Regions from separate parts of the Methylobacterium sp. WL19 genome, predicted to be linked through region 1. Evidence: riboswitches for the same ligand, from Rfam matches in the RefSeq annotation. Region 1 holds a riboswitch; each other region holds the start of a gene.
What was found. A riboswitch is a leader RNA that binds a small molecule or an ion and turns the genes downstream of it on or off. The one in region 1 is predicted to bind cobalamin.
Positions count from the first base shown of each region.

Region 2: linked by a shared signal. The riboswitch ahead of FV220_RS13440 (CbtB-domain containing protein) and the one ahead of FV220_RS18220 (TonB-dependent receptor) in region 1 are both predicted to bind cobalamin.
Region 3: linked by a shared signal. The riboswitch ahead of FV220_RS20170 (TonB-dependent receptor) and the one ahead of FV220_RS18220 (TonB-dependent receptor) in region 1 are both predicted to bind cobalamin.
Region 4: linked by a shared signal. The riboswitch ahead of FV220_RS21485 (TonB-dependent receptor) and the one ahead of FV220_RS18220 (TonB-dependent receptor) in region 1 are both predicted to bind cobalamin.

Region 1 is NZ_VRVC01000101.1:55-5,925, reverse strand. It holds gene FV220_RS18245 (hypothetical protein) at 28-618, shown strand; gene FV220_RS18240 (hypothetical protein) at 811-1,077, opposite strand; gene FV220_RS26175 (hypothetical protein) at 1,799-2,233, opposite strand; gene FV220_RS18225 (recombinase family protein) at 2,239-2,832, opposite strand; cobalamin riboswitch at 3,150-3,362, shown strand; gene FV220_RS18220 (TonB-dependent receptor) at 3,483-5,462, shown strand; partial or broken gene FV220_RS18215 (ABC transporter substrate-binding protein) at 5,471-5,871, shown strand, end outside.
Region 2 is NZ_VRVC01000060.1:22,915-28,785, forward strand. It holds gene cobN (cobaltochelatase subunit CobN) at 1-20, opposite strand, end outside; gene FV220_RS13420 (DUF4349 domain-containing protein) at 34-819, opposite strand; gene cobW (cobalamin biosynthesis protein CobW) at 963-1,997, opposite strand; gene FV220_RS13430 (DUF1636 domain-containing protein) at 1,994-2,416, opposite strand; gene FV220_RS13435 (CbtA family protein) at 2,409-3,188, opposite strand; gene FV220_RS13440 (CbtB-domain containing protein) at 3,219-3,395, opposite strand; cobalamin riboswitch at 3,452-3,646, opposite strand; gene cobU (bifunctional adenosylcobinamide kinase/adenosylcobinamide-phosphate guanylyltransferase) at 3,753-4,265, shown strand; gene cobO (cob(I)yrinic acid a,c-diamide adenosyltransferase) at 4,262-4,882, shown strand; gene FV220_RS13455 (hypothetical protein) at 4,896-5,546, opposite strand; gene FV220_RS13460 (RusA family crossover junction endodeoxyribonuclease) at 5,543-5,871, opposite strand, start outside.
Region 3 is NZ_VRVC01000125.1:5,304-11,174, reverse strand. It holds gene FV220_RS20175 (DUF1993 domain-containing protein) at 9-566, shown strand; gene FV220_RS20170 (TonB-dependent receptor) at 613-2,763, opposite strand; cobalamin riboswitch at 2,875-3,077, opposite strand; gene FV220_RS20165 (catalase family protein) at 3,161-4,264, opposite strand; gene FV220_RS20160 (glucan biosynthesis protein) at 4,428-5,871, opposite strand, start outside.
Region 4 is NZ_VRVC01000145.1:670-6,540, reverse strand. It holds gene FV220_RS21490 (PepSY domain-containing protein) at 1-168, opposite strand, end outside; gene FV220_RS21485 (TonB-dependent receptor) at 162-2,363, opposite strand; cobalamin riboswitch at 2,664-2,862, opposite strand; gene FV220_RS21480 (TonB-dependent siderophore receptor) at 2,960-5,365, opposite strand; partial or broken gene FV220_RS21475 (iron chelate uptake ABC transporter family permease subunit) at 5,724-5,871, opposite strand, start outside.

The sequences.
Region 1 (5,871 bases):
CAGCGCACGCTGCCAGGTCTTCCAGTGATGATCCAGTACGTCCTCAACCAGTACCCACGGCTGGCCGGCGCAGAGCTCGTCGACGCTTTTCTGGAACGGTGGATCGAACTCGGGGATGGCCTAAAGCCGTCGCAAGCCGATGTGCTGGCCGTTCTCGGGTTGCCGGGAGAGCTAGCCGTCATGGCTGTAGAAGGGAAGGTCGACGAGGCGTTCGGCCCACGGGTCTCAGAATGGCTTGTAGGTGGATCGAAGGGTAAGATCGCTAGGTTGAATCGACTCTCCACGACGCTAGGCCTTAGCACGGAGGCGACCAACCCCCTTCGCTATCAACTGCTCCACCGAACCGCCTCAGCCATCTACGAGGCGAAACGCTACCGCGCCCGCGTCGCGGTAATGATGGTCCATTCATTCGATCCAGGCGATGCCGGCCTTGCGGACTTCAAGGCCTTCGCCACCGCCATAGGGCTGCCGACAGCAGATGCGACGCGCTTGGCCGGTCCTGTTCAATGTGAAGGTGTCGATCTCTTCCTTGGATGGGCCGCCGACCGACCATCCAGCGAAGGCTTCTCAATCGTGGACGGCCGCAAATCCGACTCCGGCTTCTTCGACGAGGATTGATCAACCAGGGACCACGCATGAAAAACGGCGAGGCTTCCGCCCCGCCGCTCGATCAGCTGAGTCTTTCGGTCGTCAGAGGCCCATCATGGTCCTGGCGGAGCCAACGACCGTTGCGAGAAAGCCGAAGGCGAACGCGCCGATCATCGCGTAGCTGAAACCCTTCATCTGCATGATCGAAGCCCTATCGACCGATTAGCAGCGGTTCCCGCCGGAGGTCTGGCCGTACTGCTGAACGGGGAAGTTCTGCTGGTTGGCATTGCCCTCGGCGGCCGAGCTCATCGGGCAGTTGGCCGGGTTACGCGAGAAGGCGCTGTCGCGGGCACCAAGCGAGCCAGTAGCATCGACCTCATACGAGTTGAACGAGGTGTAGCGGGACGGACGCTCGAAAGCCATCGCGGACGAGATCGGAGCAACGCCAAGAACAAGAGCGGTGGCGATGGCGGCGATACGGGTCTTCATGTGGATGACTTAGCTCCTTTGCGCTACAGTCCTGGGATCAGGTCTGTTTGTTGCTGTATGAGACTAAGATAGGGTGCCGATCTAATTCTTGACGTGCCGGCGCGCACGCAATGGCGTGGATTAACTCTCCTGTAGCGGAGGCCATGACCCCACACGAAGAAGTCGCCTAAGGCAAAGGTAGCGATGTGGGTGAGGAGCGGGCGGTAGGGCGGATGGCGTGAGGAAGAGGAGCGTCCCCAACAAGGCACAGGGCAGTGCCATAAGCACTTGTTGAATACCGCTGCGTGTTGGCTCCGCGATCCCGTGCGTCGTATGGGGCTCGCGGAATCGTTAAGGGAGTTGACCGGCATGGCAGATGGAGTGCGGCCTACGCAGTCGCGGTTAGGGCTGGCCGTCACAGTGGCCTTCGCGATCCTGTTTGCAGGGGTCGGTACGCTCGGCTGGGGCTGGTACCGCTACGTCACCGCTGGCCCAACGCCCTACGACGAGGTTGGCATCGAGGTGAACCGCCGTCTGCCAGAGTCGCTACGGACTTGGGGTTGCGAGCGCATCAAAGAGCGTTTCCCGCGCTCTGTGCCACCCTACGGTTGCCAGCCCGGGCAGATCTGATCGAGGCTGGCGACGCAGTTTATCTCACCCCTCCACTCTTCCGCGAGCAAGCTCGTGGGACCCAGAAGGTGCACAGCGTCAGTAATCTGACGACAACAACCTCAGCTAGAAGCTACCGCACTTCAGAGTACGGCCCCCGAAACAGGTCGCCCGAGGCCCTTCGCCTGAACAACGTTCGCCACCGCCGGCGCCGATGTTCAGGGCGATCGTGGTTCATGTGGCAGCGCTGACATAAGGCTGCGAGGTTCCTGTCCGCATTGTTGGCAGTGTCGTGATCGCGATGTGCGGTTGCCAGCACGACTTTGGTAGAGCGGAGGCTCCCGAGATCCTCGAAGCTCGGGAGGATCCTTAGGGCGTGCCCAGTTCCGTCGCGCCAGGAGCCGGTCTCCGCATCCCACCAACGTCCATCACCCAGGTGATAGACAGCCTTTCCATGAGGCCGCCCACAGCTCTCGCAAGCCCCCCCGGCGCGTTGGAAGCGTATCACTGCAGAGAGCTGCGGCCAGTCGATTGGATAAAAGAAGCGATGTTCGCGCCGGATCGGCATCGAGATCAGGCCTCGCTGACTGTAGCTGCAGCCTGACTGCGGGCCCGGGCCTGGGGGAAATAGCTGTAGAAGGTGTCCCGACTGATCCCGAGCCGTTTAGCGATAGCTGCGATCGAGATGGTGCCGGATTGCAGCAGGGCGCGGCCTACCTCGATATCAGCCTCGGTGAGCTTCTTTGGCCGGCCGCCCTTCCGGCCGCGGGCCAGCGCCGCTTTCAGCCCTTCCATTGTCCGCTCGCGGTTCAGGTCGAGAAAGTACTCGGCCATGGCGCCGTGCATCTGCAGAGCGAAGCGACCGTGAGCCGTGTCGCTATCAAACTGCTCGGTGAGGCTTCGGAAGTGAACCTCCTTCGTCCGCAGATTGTCGATCGTGCGCATCATCTCAACGAGCGAGCGACCGAGCCGATCAAGCTTCCAGACTATGAGCACATCGGTCGGACGCAGGTAGGCGAGAGCGGCATCGAACTCAGGACGTTTCGTGCCGGCCTTTCCAGATTTCTTCTCCTCGAACAGTCGTTCGCATCCGGCCTTGGTCAGCGCATCGCGCTGCAGGTCGAGGTTCTGATCGAGGGTAGAGACGCGGGCATATCCGACGAGCATGTCGGGATAGTGATTCAAGCACGTTTATCTGGCAATAGAAAACCAGTCATATTTTCCCGACATAAACGGAGCCGTTTGCCCCCGATTAGGAAGCACATCCAGCATATGTCGGGAAAACGATCGAATATCGGACATGGATGCTGATAGCGCGATCGTCTCGTTTGGGTGGTTATGCGAAGGTCTGCTTTCGGGCCGAATTTTTGAAAAGCGGACGCTGCATAGCACCGAGGCAAACCTTCGTAAGTGCTGACCTGTAACCTTCCAGGCACACATCGTCGGAAAGCCTTTGCGTGCCATTGACGGCGGACGCTTTGATCGCGCTCCTTATCTCCGACGGTTCCTCCCCGGAGGATCAAAAGGGAACGCGGTGAGGATGAGGTCCGAAAGGGCCTCCCCGAAGCCGCGGCTGCCCCCGCAACTGTAAGCGGCGAGCCCATCATCAACACGTCACTGGGTCTTCGGGCCTGGGAAGACGATGAGAGGGCGGTGACCCGCGAGCCAGGAGACCTGCCGTCAGTCGTGGTCACACGCGAAACGCATCGGGCGGGGTGTCCTGATGGGTGTCGAGGCGTTCGGCTGTCCTTACGGCAGGCAAGCGCCCAGGCCTCGTTCGCGGTGACGTGCCACAGACGTCGCCCGAGGCTTGTCCCGTGTCCTTCCCCTCTCGATCCGCGTGCTTGCGCACGCTCGCGCTCGCCTGCGCCTCCCTTCCCGTATCCGCCCTGGCGCAGCAGACCGCCGCCCCCTTCGCCGACGTCCCGCGCGGGGCAGAGGCGGCCGTCACGCTCTCCGAGCTTTCCGTCTCCGCCACCGGCGTGCCGACGCCCGTCGACCAGGTCGGATCGAGCGTCACCGTGCTCACCGCCGCCACTCTGGAGGCCCAGCAGCGCCGCACCGTCCCGGATGCCCTCCAGCAGGTGCCGGGCCTCAACGTCGTGCAGACCGGCGGCCCGGGCGGTCAGACCTCGGTATTCATCCGCGGCTCGAACTCGAACCACGTGAAGGTGCTCATCGACGGCATCGACGCGACCGACCCGTCGAACCCGAACGGCTCCTTCGACTTTGGGCAACTCCTGACCGACGACCTCTCCCGCATCGAGGTGCTCAGGGGTCCCCAGAGCGGCCTCTACGGCAGCGACGCCATCGGCGGCGCGATCTCCTTCACGACGAAGCGTGGCGAAGGACCGGCCAGGGCAACCGCGCGGATCGAGGGCGGCTCATTCGGGACGTTCAACCAGAGCGGCCGGATCAGCGGGTCGGAAAACGGCTTCGACTACTCGGTGTCGATCCAGCATCTCCGGGCTGCCGCAACGCCTGTGACGCCGCCCAACCTCGTCGCCCCAGGAACGACGACCCGCCCGAACTACTACGACAACGAGACCGTCTCGGCGAAGTTCGGCTACCAGTTCACCGACACGTTCCGAATCAACTCGATCACGCGGTTCATCAACTCGAAGCTGCTCTTCAGCGGCGACGACTATGGCACCTTCCCGGTGACGCTGGGCGGCCTGCGCAGCCAGGCGGACGTGCAGCAAGTCTTCACCCGCAACGAGGCCGAGTGGACACCGTTCGCCGGTTTCCACAACGTCTTCGCGATCAACTACTCGAACCTCTACAACCGCCAGGTCCAGAACGCGTACGACCCGTTCAACCCGCTCCCGACCGCCGGCCTCGGCGAGCGCACGCGGTACGAGTACCGCGGCGACTACCAGCTCTCGCCCGGCAACCTCGTTCTGTTCGGCGCGCAGCGTGACGACGAGAGCCTGTCGACCACCGATCCGAACCCGTTCGGTTCCGGCAACCTGCGGGCCAGGAACGGCAATACCGCCGGCTACGGCGAGATACAGCTGACGCCGTTCGACCGTGCCTCTTTCGTCGCCAACGTTCGCCACGACGAGAACGACGCCTTCGGACCGGCCACCACGTTCCGCGTCGCCCCGAGCTACATCCTGCCGTTCACCGACACGCGGATCAAAGGCAGCGTCGGCACCGGCTTCAAGGCGCCGACCCTGAGCCAGCTGTTCCAGAGCTTCCCGGCGTTCAACTTCTTCGCCAACCCCAACCTCAAGCCGGAAGAGAGCCTCGGCTACGATGCCGGCTTCGAACAGCCGCTCGGCGAGCGCGTTCTCGTCGGCGCGACCTATTACGCCAACGACTTCAAGAACCTGATCAACACCAACGCCAGCTTCACCTCGAACGAGAACGTCGGGCGAGCCGAATCCTACGGGGCCGAGGCCTTCGTTGCGGTCCGGTTCACCGACACGCTCTCGGGCCGGGTCGACTACACCAACACCGTGACCAAGAATGAGATTACCAACCAGGAGCTCCTGCGCCGGCCCCGCCACAAGGGCAGCGCCACCGCTCAGTGGACGCCGATCCCCGGCCTGAGCTTCAGCGGGACGGTGATCGTGCTTGGCCACTTCGTAGACGGAAACCGAGACTTCTCGATCCAGAGGCTGAAGAACCCGGGCTTCACCCTGGTCAACCTCGCGGTCAACTACGACGTGAACGAGACGGTGAGTGTGTTCGGCCGGATCGATAACCTGTTCGACCGCCGCTACGAGAACCCCACCGGCTTCCTCGGGCCGGGCCTCGCCGTGTACGGCGGCGTCCGCGTGACGACGTTCTGAGGATTGCGATGTCGATGCGATGGACGCTGGCTGCGCTAGCGATTGCGGTCTGGCCTGGTCTGTCAGGTGCGGGGTGGGCGGCAGACGAGCCGGCGCATCCGGTCCACGTCGTCTCGATGAACCTCTGCGCCGACGAGCTGGTCCTGCGGCTCGCCGACCGCGACCAGGTCACCGCAGTGACCTACCTCGCCCATGACCCGCGCAGCTCCACCGTCGCGCGGGAGGCCACCGGCATCGCGGTGACCCGTGGCCTGTCGGAGGAGATCGTCGCGCTCCGGCCCGACCTCGTCGTGGCCGGAGCCTTCACGACGCGGACCACGGTGGGCCTGCTCAAGCGCGTCGGCTTCCCCCTTCTCGAACTCGGCGTACCCAACGACTTCGAGGGGGTGCGGGCCCAGATCCGGACCGT
Region 2 (5,871 bases), on a different contig from region 1:
TCGATTCGGATCAGATGCATGGGCGGCGCGCCGTCATGGCTGTGCCCTGGAGGACGTCCGCTCGGTCATGGCGCTTCGGCGGCCGCGCCGGCGCCACAGCGCGCGAAGGAGAAGCACGCCGATCAGCACCAGCGGTAACCATGGCAGGCCGGCGACGACGAAGCGCAAGGCCGATCCTGCGCTCGCGCCGAAGGTCTGGCCCGCCTGGGCCCAGGCTTCCTCCACGGGGGCGAGGGGCCCGGCGCGCGCCTCGTCGGAGCGCAGGGCGACGGAGACGAGCTCCGTGTCGACGCGCTGGCTCAGGCCGCGCTGTTTGGCATCGGCTTCCTCGATCTGCGACTGAACCTGCGCCAATTCCTGCGCGATGCGGATCAGATCCTCCACGCGCGGGTCGGGCCGTGCGGCGATCGCATCGAGCCGGGCGCGATAGGCGGTGAGCTGGGCCAAGCGCCGGCCGCCATCCTCGATGGCATCCGTCAGGTCGTCGGCACGCGTCGACTGGCTCCGGAGCACGACGTCGCCCGTCGCCTCGCCGGGCAGGGGCGACGTGACGAAGGCCATGAAGGGAGCAACGGATTCATGCGGCAGTCGGACCTGGACCTGGGCCTGCGGACGGCCCGCAGGCCTCCGGCCATCGTCGATGGACGCAGCGACGAGGATGCATTTCAGGGCCGCCTCGTTCAGGCAGCGGTCGCGGGCCGCCTCGAAATGCGGGTTCACCCGCTGGGGCGGTAATCCGATGGTCAGGTCGTGGGTATAGGCGAGCTTCGCATCGCCCGTCTGGGCGAGAGGGCGAGCCACCGGAGAGAGGCGTGCCATCGCCCGGCTGTCCGAGGCCTGAAACTCCGGTTTGGGCGGACGTGAATCCGAGCACCCACCGATCGCCGCGAGAGCCGCCAGGCCGGACGCGACCACGAGGCCGCGGCACCCGCGCGCCGGGATCCGTCGGGCGGTCAACGCGCTCACCCCGCCAGGGCGGCTGCCACCGCCCCTTGGTCGAAACCCTTCAGCCCGATGACCACGAGCCGGCCGTCGCGGTTCTCGCTCGCCCGCCAGGGGCGGTCGTAATGATGGGCGATGCGGGCGCCGACGCCCTGGACCACGAGGCGCATCGGCTTGCCGGTGACCTCGGCGAAGCCCTTGATCCGCAGGACGCCGCTGGTCTCGGCGGCGCGGGCGACGCGGGCGGCCAGATCCTCGGCGCTCGCCGTGGCAGGCACGGCAATGGCCACGGAGTCGAAATCGTCGTGATCGTGATCCTCGCCCTCGCCGTGATGCGAGGGGCGGGCGTCGAGATCGTCCTCGGCGGCGGCGCCGAGACCGAGGATCACGCGCGGATCGAGGCGGCCATGCTCGGCCTCGACCATCTTCACCGCGCGCGGCAGCTGGCGCTCCACCTCGGCGCGGACCTTGGCCTTGCCGGCTTCGTCGAGGAGGTCGGCCTTGTTCATGACTACGAGGTCGGCGCAGAGGAGCTGGTCCTCGAACACCTCCTCCAGCGGGTTGTCGTGATCGACGCTGGCATCGTCGGCCCGCTGGGCGGCGAGGGCCGCCGGATCGTCGGCGAAGAAGCCGGCAGCGACGGCGGGGCCGTCGATGACCGCGATCACCCCGTCCACGGTCACCCGCGAGCGGATCGCCGGCCAGTGGAAGGCTTGGACCAGGGGCTTCGGCAGAGCGAGGCCGGACGTCTCGATGAGGATGTGCTCGGGCGGGTCGGCCCGGTCGAGCAGCTTGTTCAGGGCCGGCACGAAATCGTCCGCCACGGTGCAGCAGATGCAGCCATTGGCCAGTTCCACGATGTCCTCGTCCTGGCAGCCCTCGATGCCGCAGGCGGCCAGGAACGATCCGTCGAAGCCGATATCGCCGAACTCGTTGACGATGATGGCGAGCCGACGACCGCCGGCATTCTCCACGAGGTGACGCACGAGGGTCGTCTTGCCGGCTCCGAGGAAGCCGGTGACGATCGTGCAGGGAATCTTCTCGACGATGCTCATTCGGCGGCGTCCGGAATTCTGTCCGCGCGCGGCGGAGGAAACGGGGGAATGCGGGCGACGACACCTTTGCGGAACGCTTCCGGCCGTGCCTTCCAGGGCACGATGCCGTCGGGCGTCTCCGCGTACAGGCCGATGCCCGCGAGGATGGTCCTGGCGGATTCGATCGGGTCGAGGTCGCCGTAGACGTAGGTCCAGCGGCCCTCCGACGCCACGGCGACCGTGCATGGGCGCTTGCAGACCGACAGGCACTCCACGCTCTCGACCGCGATGCCCTCGATGGCGGCTTCCGTCACCGCTTCGCGCAACGCCGAGACGAGGCGGGCCCCGGCGCGGGGCTCGGACGTGTCGCCGGCCGTGCGACAGGTGGCGCAGACGTAGAGTGCGACCGCGTTGCCGGCCGGGATGTCCTCGTCAGGCATGCGACGTCGCTGGGTTCTTGCGCCCGACGCTGTTCCAGGCCCAGCCGAAGGCGAGGCCGATCACCGCCCAGAACACGAAGGCGATGCCCAGCGACCGAGCGGCGAACTGGGCCGCGTAGCCCGGGGGCAGGGCGGAGGCGGCGTGGCTCGTCTCCGGAGCGCCTGCCAGATGCGGTGCGACGAGGAGCACGATCCCTCCGGCGATGGCGATGGGGGAGCGGCGGATCGCGATGAGGTAGAGCCCCATGGCGGTGGCGGCCGCAGTCATGATCCACCAGAACTGGCGTTCGGCGAGCGGAGCCGCCTCCATGCCGGGCAATTCCGGCGGCAGGCCGAGGGCCGGGGCGAGAGCCACGGCGAGGAACCCCGCAATGGCGAAGCGCAGGCCGGTTTCCGGGCTCGGCTCGCGCCCGCAGGCGATGAGAGCCGCGCCCAGCAAAAGGGCATAGCCGACGCCGCCGACCAGGGTCGCGAGGGCGGTGAAGACCATACGGGGCAGGCCGGGCCCGGGCTGCCAGGCCGGTGCGACCTCGCCGCCTTCGACACCGTCCGTCTTGCCGCCATGGTCGTGGCCCGAATGGACGGGGACGATGAGGGAGGCCGGCGAGGCGCCGCGCGGCATCCATTGCGCGGCCGGCGCCGTGGCTTCGCCGCTCTCGTAACGCTCGGCCGCGATGATCAGCGGCGAGGTGAGGGCGAACTGCAAGCCCGTGGCGACGACAGCCGCCAGGAAGCCGGCGACCAGGGCCGCCGACACGAGTCGGATCATCATGGAATCAGGTCCTGACTGAGCGCGTGGCGGTCAGTGGCAGGGGAAATTCTGGGCGTGCCGGAAATCGTGGGCCGCGTTGTGCAGCGCCATCGCCGGGGCGAAACCGGCCATGAAGACGAGCCCGAGGCCGAGGAAAGCGGCCATGAGCACCGCGCCGAGACGCTCGTTGCTGCGGGTGCCGGTAAGGACGAGGGTGTTGGTGGTCATCGTGTCAGGTCTCCGGCCGCCCCGCCGGCGGCGTTCGAGGATCGAGCGGGAGGACGATGTGGTCCCCTTCGGATGGCAGGTCTCCTGGCTCGCGGGTCATCCGGTCCTGCCGCCTTCCCGGATCGCTCCGGTGGCCGATGGCAGGCCCGTCTCCGCTCACAGTTGCGGGGGCAGCTGCGGTTTCAGGCGCGAGCCCTCACCGCATTCCCTTTTCACCCCGTCACCGGGGCACCGTCCGAAGCTCGCTTCTACGCGCTCGCGCGACCGCTGACAACGCGCCGCCAAAGCGTTTTACCGCCTTTGACGGGGCAGGGCGGTTTCGCGCTAAAGGAAGCCATGCGGCAGCCTTCCCCAAGAATGACACTGGTCCTCGGCGGCGCTCGCTCGGGCAAGAGCCTGCACGCGGAGCGCCTCGTCGAAGCCCATCCGGCGCCCTGGCTCTACCTCGCCACCGCGCAGGCCTGGGACGACGAGATGCGCGAGCGCGTCGCCCTTCACCGGTCGCGCCGCTCGGCCGATTGGATCACCCGGGACGTACCGATCGACCTGGCCGAGGCCGTCGCCGCGGCGACCGGGCCGGTGCTGGTCGATTGCCTGACCCTGTGGCTCACCAACCTGATCCTGTCCGAGGCGGACGTCGAGGCCGCGACCGTCGCGCTGATCGAGGCCTGCGATCGCGCGCCGGGGCCGGTGGTGCTCGTCGGCAACGAGGTTGGGCTCGGCATCGTGCCGGACAACGCGCTTGCCCGCCGCTTCCGCGACGCGGCCGGGCGCCTGCACCAGCGCCTCGCCGCGCGGGCCGACCATGTGGTGTTCATGGTGGCGGGACTGCCGATGATCGTGAAACCCCAACCCGGAGCAGCCGCATGAGCGAGTCAGACACGAACGATCCGGAGGCCGAACGGCATCGCGAGAAGATGGAGAAGCGCAAGGCCATCCAGGACGCCGAGGTCGCGGCCAAGACGATCGAGAAGGGCCTCCTCATCGTCAATACCGGCCCCGGCAAGGGCAAGACCACGGCCGGGCTCGGCCTCCTCCTGCGCGCCTTGGGCCATGGCTGGCGGGTCGGCGTGGTCCAGTTCATCAAGGGCGCCTGGGACACCGGCGAGAAGCACGCGCTGAAGGCTTTCGGCGACCAGATCGAATGGCATACGCTCGGCGAGGGCTTCACCTGGGAGACCCAGGACAAAGCCCGCGACATCGCGGCGGCCGAGCATGCCTGGGCCAAGGCCGAGGAATTGATGGCCGACCCGACCATCCGCCTCGTCCTCCTCGACGAGCTCAACATCGCCTTGCGCTACGATTACCTGCCCATCGACGCCGTGGTGGCGGCTTTCCGGGCGCGCCGGCCCGATCTCCACGTCATCGTCACCGGGCGCAACGCCAAGCCGGCCCTCATCGAGGCCGCCGACCTCGTCACCGAGATGGGCAGCGTGAAGCACCATTTCGCCGCCGGGGTGAAGGCACAGGAGGGGATCGAGTTCTGACTACTGGGCGCGGTCAGGCCCCAGCGCCGACCGGCTGGTTCTCGTGGAGGACGAGCTTCAGCGTGGCGACGAAATCCTCCAGGGCGGTGCGATCGAGGTCGCGCTGCAAGGCCCCGTGGGCGACGGCGTTGCGCAGGTTCGCGATGGGACGAAGACGATCCGCCTCGTCCGGCGTCACGATGCCTTCGCCCGCGAGCTCCTCGATCAGCCGTGCGGGCGATTGAGAGTGTGACAGGCGGTTCGGAATCAAGGCCCGCCCGATGGCTTCGAAGGTCGACCAGCCTAGCAGCAGAGCCGCTTCCATCTGGCCGGCCGCGATGAGGGCCTCGACCTTCGTGATCGTGCGGTCGATGATGTCTGGCGTCACGCCGTCGATGGCGGGCACGCCGCCGCCGGAGCGGGCGTAGTAGATCCGAAGCTCCCAATCGGTGACACCGAGGAACCGGTCAGCGACCCTTTCCCGGCTTCCGGATCGCGTGCCATCCCGTACGATTTCGATCGCCAGATTCTTTGGTTTGCCAAGCGCGATGGCGTCTGGAACGTAGTCGCCCATGAAGGAGGGCAGAAGCTGGCGTGAAGGGTGAGTATAGACCTCGTAGCCGGCATCCGTAAGTGCCGGGATGATGAGGTCGAGGACCGGCCGTTCTGATTCCATGCCGCTCATGCCAGTTCCTCGAAGGGATCGTCCGAAAGCCTTACGTATAGGATCGGCTTCTGTGCCGACAGAGCCGCCGCCAGGAGTGGGCTCGGCTGCGTGAAAGAAAACACCCGCTGCGGTTCGAACTTCTGGATGACTACCCGTTCGATCTGGGAATCGTCCATGTAGATATGCTGGTTGAGGGCATCGAGAACCAGTTTGACGATATTGTCCACGTCGCCCTGCACGGGGCCGACCGGGAAGTAGAACAGCGTCACGGCGAGTTTGCCCTCGCAGGCGAAGTGGTTCTCGGGCAAAGAGCCGTCGCTTGCCGCCCGGACCTTCTGCTTCC
Region 3 (5,871 bases), on a different contig from region 1:
GACTGATTATGTCGCTGACTAACCTTCTGGTACCGACCTACAGGAACATGTTGCGGACGCTGGCCGGGCTGCTGGACAAGGCAGAGCATCAGAGGGTGGATCCGGCCAATGGTCTGCTATCGGCGCGTCTGGCACCGGATATGTACCCGTTAGCGTCACAGGTGTGTTTTGCCACCTACCAAGCTCAGGAGGCGACGTTCCGCCTTCGCGGCGAAGATATTCCCCAATCGCTTGCTGCCGTGGCGGCCGAGGGGCGCAATGCCGGCGACGTGCCCGGCTCAATCGCGGATGCACGGGCTCGCATCGCCGACGCATTGGCGCGTCTGGACAGCCTCTCGGACAATGCCCTCGATTCCGGAGCGACCCTGCAGATCACGATCGAGCTTCCGGGCAACATCACGTTCGATATGAGCGGCGAACAATACGCTCGGGATTGGGCTCTGCCTCAGTTCTACTTCCACGTCATCACCGCCTACGCCATCTTGCGACATCACGGCATCGCGCTCGGCAAAGCCGACTATGTGCCTCACATGTTCGCGTATCTCCGGCCCGGATCGCTGCCATGAGCATGACCGGAGAGCGGCTTGGCTGCCCGCAACCCGCTCCCATTCCTCAAAACCGCCCCGCCACCGTCAACCGCACCGCCATCGGCTCCACCGGATGCAGATGCGTGTCCGCCACCCCGCCGGCGGGCTCTCCCCGCAGCCGCGACTCATAAAAATAATCGATCTGGCTCGCCTTGACGTTGAGCAGGTTGAGGATGTCGAGCTGCACCGTGACGCCGTTGTCGAAATTGTAGCCGATGCGGCCGTTCACCAGGGTGGTGGGCTTCGAGCGGACGGAATTGTCCTCGATGAGCGGGCGTGGGCCGAAATAGCGAAGCCGTAGCGTACCGAACCAGCCCAGCGACTCGCCCAGCGTAAAGCCGGCGGCCGCGATGGCGGTAGGGGCGGCGGGGATGCGGCTCCCCGCAGGGTCGCGGTCGGCAAAGCGCGCATGGGTCACGGTGAGGTCGGCGTCGAGAGCGAGCCAGGGCGTCACCGCGTAGTGGTTGGTCCACTCGATGCCGGTGCGCCGGCTCGGGCGGCTCGGCTCGGTGGTGCCCGCATCACCCACGAACAGGTTCTCGGAATCGAAATCGAGCTGGAACAGGGTCACGGTCGACTCGAGACCGGCGATGGAGCGGTTGCGGATGCCGACCTCCGAGCCCACCGAGCGCACCAGCAGGGGCACCCGGTCGAGGGGGAACAGGGGATTGCCCGGATCGACCGTGATGGTCGCGCCCCGGGCGTCGTTGGAATGGAAACCCTCGCCGTAATTCACGAACAGCTCGGTCTCGGCCCAGGGGCCGAACACGACGCCGAGCTTGGGGCTGACGATGCCGTCCCGCGCATGGCCCGAATTCAGCGGATTGTTCGATCTCACGGTGGCGTCGTAGGCGTCGGCGCGCAGGCCGACGCTGGTGCGCAGCCACTCGGTCCAGCGCAGGCGGTTCTCAAAGTAGAGGGCGGCGCTGCCCTCCTGCACGCGGTCGTCGCGCACGGTGGAGAGGGAGGTGCGCGCCCGCGTGTTGAACAGGCCCACATGGATGTCGTCGAACCGCGCCTGCACGCCGATCTCGTTCTCCATGGCGAGACCGAACAGCTCACCATTGAACACCCGCGCGATCTCGCCGCCGGCGACGGTGCGGCTGTCGAGCTGGCGGAACTGGTCGCCATTGACCGGATCGTTGAGGAAATAGGTGAAGTTGTTGAACAGGTTGAGATTCGAGCGGATGACGTAGGCGCTGGCGCGGGTGACGCCGCCGTCGTCCGACCGGCTCCAGCGGCCCGACAGGGAGAAGCGGCTCGCATTACCCCCATCGCTTGGGTCGAGGGTGCCGAAGCGGCCGATCAGGCCCTCGGAGATCGCCCGCTGAGGGATCTGGTTCGTCGCCGTCCAGCGGTTGGAATAGGCCATGCCGGTGAGGGAGAACCCGTCGAGGGCGGTGCCCTGGCTGTAGCGCAGCACGCCGTTGAGCTTTCGGATGGCGTCCGGCACCACCCAGGGGCCGTCATAGACCTGAGCCTCGCCGGCGGCGAGGAGCGTCCCCTCCCCCAGCGGCGCGGAGGCGATGGTGAGCGCCCGCTTGTAGCCGAAGCTGCCGAGGGAGGTGAGCGCGAGAGGGCGGGGCACCGCGTCGATCGTGTCGATCCGCACCGAACCGGCGGAGGCGAAATCCCCGTCGCGGGCGAAATACGGGCCCTTGTGGAACTCCACCGCGCCGACGAGTTCGGGAATGAGGAAGTTGATGTCGGCATAGCCCTGGCCGTGGCCATGGGTGCGCATGTTGGCGGGCATGCCGTCGATGGTGATGGCGATGTCGCTGCCGTGGTCGAGGTTGAAGCCGCGCAGGAAGTACTGGTTGGCTTTTCCCTCGCCGGAATGCTGCGTGACGATGAGGCCGGGCACGGCTTCCAGTACCTCGCCGGGGCGGGTGACCGGCCGGTCGTTGAGGGCCTTGCCGGTGATGACGCCGGAACTCGACGTCAGCGCGGGAGCGGACAGGGCGCCGAACGCTTCGGCCCCGCCGGCTCCACCCGTGGCCCCGCCGAGGCCGGGACCGGCAGCGGGGGGCGGACGCATGTCGGCGGCCACGGAAAGTTCGTCGAGGGTCGCCTCGGCGATGGTCGCCGCGCCGGACTGGGCGAGGACCGGTGACGCGGATGTCAGCAGCGCGAGGACGAGGAGGGGATGGAGAGCGCGTGGAGGATGGGCAGACACGGGCGAAACCTCGGGCGACGGCAGTGGCACGTCACCGCGAACGAAGCCGATGCGTTCGCGACATGCGAACGCCCCGACACCCCACCGGGACACCCCGCCCGATGCGTTTCGCGTGTGACCACGACTGACGGCAGGTCTCCTGGCTCGCGGGTCACCGCCCTCTCATCGTCTTCCCAGAGGCCGGAGCCTCCAGTGACGTGTTGATGATGGGCTCGCCGCTTACAGTTGCGGGGGCAGCCGCGGCATCGGACGCAAGATCCTAACCGCGTTCCCTTTTGATCCCCCGAGGGGGAACCGTCATCGTCAGGCTAGGTCGGCCGCAACGGGAGGGTCAATGGCGAGATGTTCCCGCATCGACCATCGCCGCCGCCCTGTCGCATCACGGCAACGTCCGGCATCACTCCGGGAGCGAGTCGAGGTTCCTCGGCTCCTCGATGCGGCGGCCGTTTGTCTCGGCCCGGAAGCGTTTGCCCATCTCGTAGGCCGATTTGCGCATGCGCATGATGCCGCCCAGCGGCCGGTGCGCGGCCAGCCCGTGCCACGGGCTGAACGACAGGCCGTCATCGACGAAAGCCGCGCGGGCCTCGCTCCAGCTCGTCTGCGGCGCGGCGGTGAGGGTGGCGATGGTGCGGTAGGGGCTCGTTGCCTCCGACCAGACCACGGAGGCGTCCTCCACCGGCATGTCGTCGAGGTTCAGGCAGAGCTGCGCCCGCAACTCCCAGGTGCCGCCATGGCGGCGGAAATGCGCCAGCACCGCCTCGCGGATCGCATTGGGGGCGCTCGTGTCGTCCAGCGGCTTGTCGGTGAGCGCCGTCAGGTCCGGCGAGACCGGGACGAGCGCGATCTTGGCGATGTGATCGCCGAAGCGCAGCGGAACCTGGCTGTAGAAGCTGTCGCCCAGAATGTGCGTCTCGGGCTGTCCGCCCAGCGTCGCCAGGGCCGGGCTCGGCGAACCGGTGGCCGCCACGACCGCGCTCTGCACGCCGCGCAACGCCGCCGAGGCGACCTTCTTGAGCCCCTCCGCCCGATCCGTGGTTTTGGCGAGGAGCTTCAGGGTCGCCAGGAACTGCTTCGGTCCCGGCGCCGAGAAGGCCGGCCCGTTGACGAGCACGAAATCCTGGGTGGCGTCCCCCTCCGACCCCTCCAGCCGTTCGCCTTCGACACCGACGATCTTGATCGCCACGCCGCGCGGAGTGGAGACGCTGTCGTCCAGGATATCACCGGGGATGGTCGAGAAGCGCATCACCACGGGGTAGCGCCCCGCCTGCGCGAACAGGCCCTGCGCCAGTTCGGGGGATAGGCCGGGCGCCACCTCCAACTCGGCCCTCAAGGCGCCATGCGCCTTGGCATGGACGCTGCGGATGGCATGACCGCCATGGGCGAGGGTCGTCTCGCTGATGGAGCGCATGGTCTCGTTCAGGGACCGGCTGGTCTCGGCCTCGTCGGCGTCAGGGGTCTCGACGGCGGGCGTGTAGCGCAGGTAGGGGGTCTCGATCGCCAAGGGTGCTGCTCCGGGGGATGGCGGATGCCGCGCCCCGAGGCGCTTCTAAGGCCTTGAGGGAACCGGGCGGCTCCGCAACTTGGTGGTGTTCCAAGTTGAGAATCCCCGACCGGTGCTCCCGTTCCGATCCCTGCGGCAACTCGCCAAGTCGTGAAATCGGCGATCAGGCGGCGTTGTCCCAGGTCTCGCTGATCGGACGCCCGCCGCGCATGAGGCGCGCGCGCAGGATGACGTCACCGGGCGGCAGCGGCGTCGGCGGACGCCATTCCACGTAGAGGCGCCAGCCCCCGGTCTGGGGCACCCGCTCCACCACCGGATCGACCATGGCGCCGGCGCTGGCCGAGACCTCGGCCGCGATGTCACCGTCTGGGCCGGTGGGCAGGCCCGGTCCTTCGAAATCGATGACGTAGAGGCGCCGCTCCGGACTCGGCGGCGTGGTCGGCCGCAGGCGCTCGGCCGAACCGACATGGGTGGAGACCACCCGGGCGAGCGCGCTCAGTACGGCGGTGTCCGGTTCGGCCCCGATGGTGGCGAGCGTGTAGGCGAGGTCGAGGGCGCTTCCCGCCGTGACGGGTGCGGCCGGCACGAAGGCGGCGACGATGTTGTCCATGTACTCTTCGCGGGACGGGATCTCGAAGAGCTGCACCGCCCCGGCGCCGAACCCCGCCTGGGGCGTGACCCAGAGGCCGGGCCGGGCCTCGTGTCGGGCCTGGACGTCGAGATAGGCGGCAAAGCTTCGCTCGCGCTGGAGAAGTCCGAACCCATCGAGGGGATCGACCCGGAACGCCGAGATCTGCGGATCGCGCCGTCCGTTGCTCAAGGGACGCCATAGGCGGTCGTCCTTGGTCGCCACCACCAGCCCGTCGGAATCGTGAACCTGCGGCCGGAAATCGTCGAAGGGCGCGGCTCCGCGCGCGCCCGGACCGTTCGCTCCGTGCAAGAACATGCTGGTGAGCGGCGCGAGGCCGAGACGCGGGATCGCGGCGCGGGGATGCAGCGAGGCGGTGACGACCATCCGCGAGGTCTCGCCGGGTTCGACCACGAAGCGGTAGGCGCCCGCGAGGCTCGGCGAATCGAGGAGCGCCAGGATCGTGACGGCGCGGGCCTCGGCCTTCGGCTCGCAGATCCAGAACGCCGTGAAGTCCGGAAACTCCTCCGCTCCCGGACCGCCGGTCTGGATCGCGGCACCGCGCGCCGACAGGCCGTATTCCTGCGTCTTTCCGCGAAGCCGGAAATACGAGGCGCCGAGGAAGACCAGGAATTCCTCCTGGTGAGCCGGCTTCCTATCGTCGAAGGCGTGATGCAGCCGGAAGCCGGCAAAGCCGAGATCGCGGGAAAAGTCCTGCCCGGCGAGGTCGGAGCCGAGATCGAACAGGCCCGACTGGTACAGGATCGGCTGCGGCGGCCCGTCCGGCGGCTGGAGGAACAGGGCGACGCGCTTCTTCTGCAGGAAGCCGCGATGGAACAGCTGCAGCGAGAACGAACCACCGAGGCGAGGGGCCGCGTCGGGGCGGAAGGTGATCGCGCGGTAGCCGTCGTAGCTGAGGCCGGCGAGCGGGGCCGGGAGATCGTCCGGAGCGGGCCGGTAAGGTGAGGCCGCGAGGCGG
Region 4 (5,871 bases), on a different contig from region 1:
CGGGCGAAGATGCGCGAGACGCTCCGTCTCCGTGAGGCTCGGGAACGGCACGTAGAGCATCACCAGCCCGGAGCCGATCCACAGGGCGAAGAGCAGCCCGGTGGCGATGCCGAGCCAGCGATGGCCGAGGACCAGCCACCGCTTCCCTCGTTTCAGCGGGCTCACCACGCGACGCTGTAGGCCACCTCGAACGAGCGCGGTCGCCCGAGGATCCAGTTGGTGCCGATCCCGTCCACGGCGTTGCCGCTGATGGCGTAGGTTGTGTCGAACAGGTTGTAGACGCGAAGGCTCAGGCGCGAGGCCGGGGTGACCTGATGGTCGAGGCCGAGATGGGCGAGGGTGTAGTCGGGCCGTGGCGCGGTATTGGAGAAGTCGCTGAAGACCCGGCCGACATTCTGCAGCCCGATCCTGGCCTCCCAGTCGCGGGCGAAGGCCCAATTGAGCCAGACATTGGCGACGCGCTCGGGCACGTCGATGGGCTGGTTGCCCGCATAGGACACCGCCCCCTCCCGGAACTCGTCGTATTGCGCGTGGAGCAGAGCGAGGTTGGCGTCGATGCGCCAGCCATCGGGCAGGCGCAGGGCGAGCGCCCCCTCCACCCCGTGCGAGGATTGCCGGCCGACCTGGGTCGAGACATTGGGCTGGCCCGGCACCGCCGAAATCAGCTTGTCCTTGACGATGCGGTAGCCGGCGAGCGTCCATTCGAGGGCGCCGTTCAGCGCGAGGCCCTTGGCACCGACCTCGATCTGCTCGCCGGTGGAGAGGTCGAAATTGGCGTTCGATTGCGACAGGCTGATGAGGCTCCCCACCGGATCGGTGGCGGTGGCGTATTGCACGTAGAGGGCCGAATCCGGCGTCGGGTTGTAGACGAGGCCGAAGCGGTAACTCAGGGCCTCGAACGAGCGCGCGAAGGTGTCGCCGGTCTGCAGGTTGCGCCGGTGCAGGGTCGGCGCGTCGAAGCGCACGCCGGTGAGGAAGGAGAGTTGGTCGCTGAGGATCAGCCGGTTCTCGGCGAAGACCGAGGCCTGGTTGGTGCTGGTGGCATAGGCCGGGCTCGCGCGGCCATTGGCCGGAAACTGTCCGGGATCGTAATTGAACGGATCGACGCTGGTGACGAGGTTGCTGCCCGCGCTGGAGAAGTTGTTGGTGTGGCGGAAATCCACGTGGTTCACGTCGAACCCGATGGCGAACTCGTTGCGGAAGCCGAAGACGTTGCCCTTGAAGGCCGCGTCGAAGCGGTTCCCGACCTGCTCCTGTTGGTGGTAGATTTCGGTATAGCTGGACCGGTCGATGAGGCCCGTGCCGCGATTGAAGCTGTATTGCTCGACATCGAGCCAGTGGCGACGGCTCTGCAGCCGGTAGGCGGTGTTGCGGATGGTGATGTCGGCGCTCGGCGTCCACTCGGTCTTGAGCTGGGTCCAGTTGTCGGACCAGATGACCTTCGCGCCGTCGACATTGTAGTTGTTGTTGCGCAGGGACTGGACGATCCGGCCATCGACCAGCGGCGTGCCCCAGTAGCGGGCGGGCTCCTGGTAGCCGAGATCGTGGCTGAGGGTCACCGCGAGATCGGGGTTCAGCTGGAACAGCAGCGCGCCCGAGACCGCGAGGTTGCGGAAATCCCCGTTCGGGCTGGTCCAGCCGCCGTCGCGGTTGCCGCTGACATTGAGGCGGTAGGCCACCGCATCGCCGATGGGACCGCCGAGATCGACGGCGAGGCGCGCGAGCCCATCCGACCCGGTTGCGGCGCGGGCGGCATGGATCGGCGTGAAGCTCGGCTTCTTCGAGACCACGTTGACCACGCCGCCGATGGCGCCGTCGCCGTAGAGCACGGAGGCCGGGCCGCGCAGCACCTCGATCCTCTCCACGTTCCATGTGTCGAACGGGAAGGTCACGGTGCCGGCGCCCACGAACAGGCGGGTGCCGTCATACAGCTGCTGGATCGAGTTCGGGCCGGCGAAGCCCCGGCTGGAGAAGGCGCCGTTGCCGTTGCCGGGCGACGCGATGGTGGTGATGCCGGTGGCGTTCTGCGTCACCGCCTCGACCACCGTGTTCTGGCCCCGGATGCGCGCGGTCTCGCCGCTGATGACGTCGATGCTGGCGGGCGTCTCCAGCGGCGTCAGGCCAAGGCGACTGGCGCTGCGGGAGGGGGTCGAGAGGTTGAGCCCGACCGGGTTGGCGCGGGTGAGGCCGACCCCGCTCCCCTCCACGGTGAGCTGGTCGAGGGTGACGGCATTCTGGCTGACGGAATCCTGTGCCCGGACCTGACCGGCGAGCAGGGTCGAGCCGAGGAGCGACGCGAGGAAAGCGGTGGCGCGGGCCGTGGATGTCCGGCCGGGGGCGCGGTGGGTGACCTGTCTGGGCATGTTCGTTTTGGCAAACCGGAGTGATCGCTGGCCGAGTGCCGCGCCCCCTCTGCTAAATCGTATGTTATAACGTTACAATACGGCGAACCGGGCAAAATGCCTGCGTGCGGGACCGGACGGTCTCGCCGAAGGCATGCCGTGGAGCGATTCTGTAACGGAAGGAACGGGAACGATCGGGCATCGCAGGCAGACGGCGGGCGCGGCTCAGCGCAGTGGCACGTCACCGCGAACGAAACCGATGCGTTCGCGACATGCGAACGCCCCGACACCCCACCAGGACACCCCGCCCGATGCGTTTCGCGTGTGACCACGACTGACGGCAGGTCTCCTGGCTCGCGGGTCACCGCCCTCTCATCGTCTTCCCAGGTGATCACCCAGTGACGTGTTGATGAAGGACTCGCCGCTTACAGTTGCGGGGGCAGCCGCGGCATCGGACACAAGGTCCTCACCGCGTTCCCTTTTGATCCCCCGAAGAGGAACCGTCATGCTCAAGCTAGTCGAGGCCGGGAGACCGCGTCAACGACGTCACGGCAACAGCCCAAAAGAAAAGCCCCGGATCTTTCGATCCGGGGCCAATCTCATCGGATGCGCGTCGCCTACCAGCGGTAGGTGACGGAGCCGGTGATGCGGCGGCCGTCGCCGTAATTGCAGCCGACATATCCGCCGAGCTGGGCGCAGGTGCCGACATACACTTTGTCGGCCAGGTTGTTGGCGGCCACCTGGAAGCGCCAGTTGTCGAAGGAATAGCGGATCGACGCATCCATCAGGAAGTAATCCGGCACGCGGATGGTGTTGGCCGTATCGCCGAACGTATCGCCGATGTAGCGCACGCCGAAGCCGAAGCCGAGACCACGGAACAGGCCAGTCTGGACGGTATAGTCGGCCCAGTTCGAGATCACGATGTTCGGAACCTGGATCGGCCGGTTTCCGGTCGCGTCGGGCAAGGGGAACGGCGGGATGTCCCTGGTCACCCGGGCGTTGAGGGCGGTGAGCGAACTGAGCAGGCGGAACCCTTCGGCGAGTTCAAGGGTCGCCTCGGCCTCGATGCCGTTCACCGTGATCTCGCCGGTCTGGTAATAGGCTTGCTGCAGTGGATCGGTCCCGTCGAAGGTCAGGGCGTTGGTCTTCTTGGTATTGAAGTAGGTCAGCAGGAAGGTGCTGTTCGATCCCGGAGGCTGGAACTTGATGCCGCCCTCGATGGTCTCGCCGATCTCGGGCTTGGCGGGGCCGATCGAATACGTATCCGGCACGGCCGGGACGAATTGGCTCCGAGTGCTCGACTGGATGTAGAACGGCAGCACGTTGAACGAGCGCGCGGCGGCGACGTAGGGCGTCAGGCCGTTGTCGAAGAGATACGACAGTCCGACGCGGCCGCTATAGGATTCCGCATTCTGGGTGACCCCGAAATTGGTCGGGATCGCGTTCGGGACGCCGATACTGTTCAGCGTCGTACGAACGGCATCCAGGGCGGGGTTCTGCACGTCCGTCCGCGTCTTCACCCAATCGTAGCGGGCGTTGGCGCTGAACAGGAAACCGTTGCCGAACTTCACCTGATCCTGGGCGTAGATGCCGGTCTGCTCCTGCGACAGCCGGCTCAACAGCGTCCTCTGCAGGGGGGCGACGGCCGAGCCATAGGTCGGGTTGAGGACATCGATCGGGCCGACGAGTGCCGGACCCACGCCGGTAATGAGGAAGCTGGGATCGAAGAACGACTGGGTCGGGCCGCCCCTCTGGTCGCTCTTGTTCTGAATGTTGCTGTAATCGATGCCGAGCAAGGCGGTGTTCTTGAACCAGTCGAACACGTGCTCGTGCTGGATCTGGGTATCGACGGTGAAGACGCCGTAATCCTCCAGCCAGGTCTGGGCCGAACGGTTGATGAGCGAGGGTGAAGCCGTATTGTTCAGCCCGGTCGGGTAGATGCTGTTGTAGTTGGTGCTGGCATGGGCGTAGCGCAGATTTTGGCGCACGGTCCATTCGTTGTCGAAGCGGTGCGAGAACTCGTAGCCCGCCATGGCCCGCTCGGACTTGAAGCGGCTGAAATCGGGCTCGCCGAGGAAGCGGTCGCGCAGGTTGGCCTTCAGCGGGTTCGACCCGTTTGTGTAATATTGCGGGATCAAGCGGTACTTATCGCCCGAGACATCCTTCTGGTAATTTCCCAGAAGCGTCAGGCTGGTATCGGCCGACGGCCGGAACGTGACGGCCGGGGCGATGTACACCCGGTCGAGGTCGACGTAATCGGCCTGGGTGCCACCGTTCCGCAGGAAGCCGGTGATCCGGTAGAGGATGGTCTTCTCGGGGTTGGCCGGACCGCTCAGGTCGAAGCCGAACTGCTTGCGGTTGTAGGTGCCGTAAGAGCCGAAGATCTCGCGCAGGGGCACGTCGAGGGGCTTCTTGCTGACGAAGTTCACGAGTCCGCCCGGATCGTTCAGGCCGTAGAGACCCGAAGTCGGCCCGCGCAGGACGTCGATGCGCTCGATCCCGTAGGGCTCCTGCGGGAAGCCGGAGAAGCTCGTGAGTGGCAGGCGCAGGCCGTCGCGGTAGACGCCGCGGATGGTCTGGTCGAAGCCGCGGATGATGAGTTGGTCGAAGCGCCCGTCATCGCCCTGAGGGGAAGCATAAACTCCTGCTGTGTAGGCCAATGCATCAGCGAGGTTCTGCGCGCCGCGATCCTCGAGCTGCTTCTGCGTCACCACCGAGATCGATTGCGGGATTTCGCGCAGGCTGGCGTTGGTCTTGGTGCCGGACGAGCTGCGCGACACGACGTAGGAATTCGCCGCGACGATGCTGTCGTTGGTGCTGCCGCTGCCGACACCGGCGCCGGAGCCCTGCACCGACAAGGTGTCGAGCTGCACCGCCGCCGTGCCGCCCGACGCGGCTTGGGCGAAGGCCTCCCCACTCCACAGGGCGGGGGCCATGGCGAGCATCGCCACGGTGGAGACGCCGGCCAGACAGCGCCGGCCACTCACGGCTTTGTGAGAAACCGTGCCGGAGGAGAGCAACATGCCATCAGACATACAGAAGACCTTGATCGTCGAAAATACAGCACGGGCTCGATCGTGACTGAGCGAGATGTCTCTGCCGATGCATCGCGTAGAACGATTCAAAAACAAAGCTCGCGCCTCGGCAAGACAAATCCATACGGCGTCTTTGACAGCAAGGCGAAGTTGCGGTTCGGCGAGCGAAGTTGTGACTGCGTTGCCTAGGAAGCACATTCATACTTTGGAATAATTCGAGTCTATAACCTCGATAAACGTGTTGATGAACGCGCTCCGGAAGACTCGGCGGCTCTCACGAAGCGCCAGCCGCGCCGTCGTGCTCCGAGGGAGAGCCGCCCGTGACCGAGAGTTGTGAGAGGCGCCCTCAGCGCCGGGCCAGGAGCCACATCAGGAACGGTCCGCCGACGAGGGTCGCCACCAATCCGGCGGGCAGCTGGTAGGGGAAGAACGCCATCCGCCCGACGAAATCCGCCGCGACCATGATGAGCGCGCCGACGATCGCCGCACCCGCG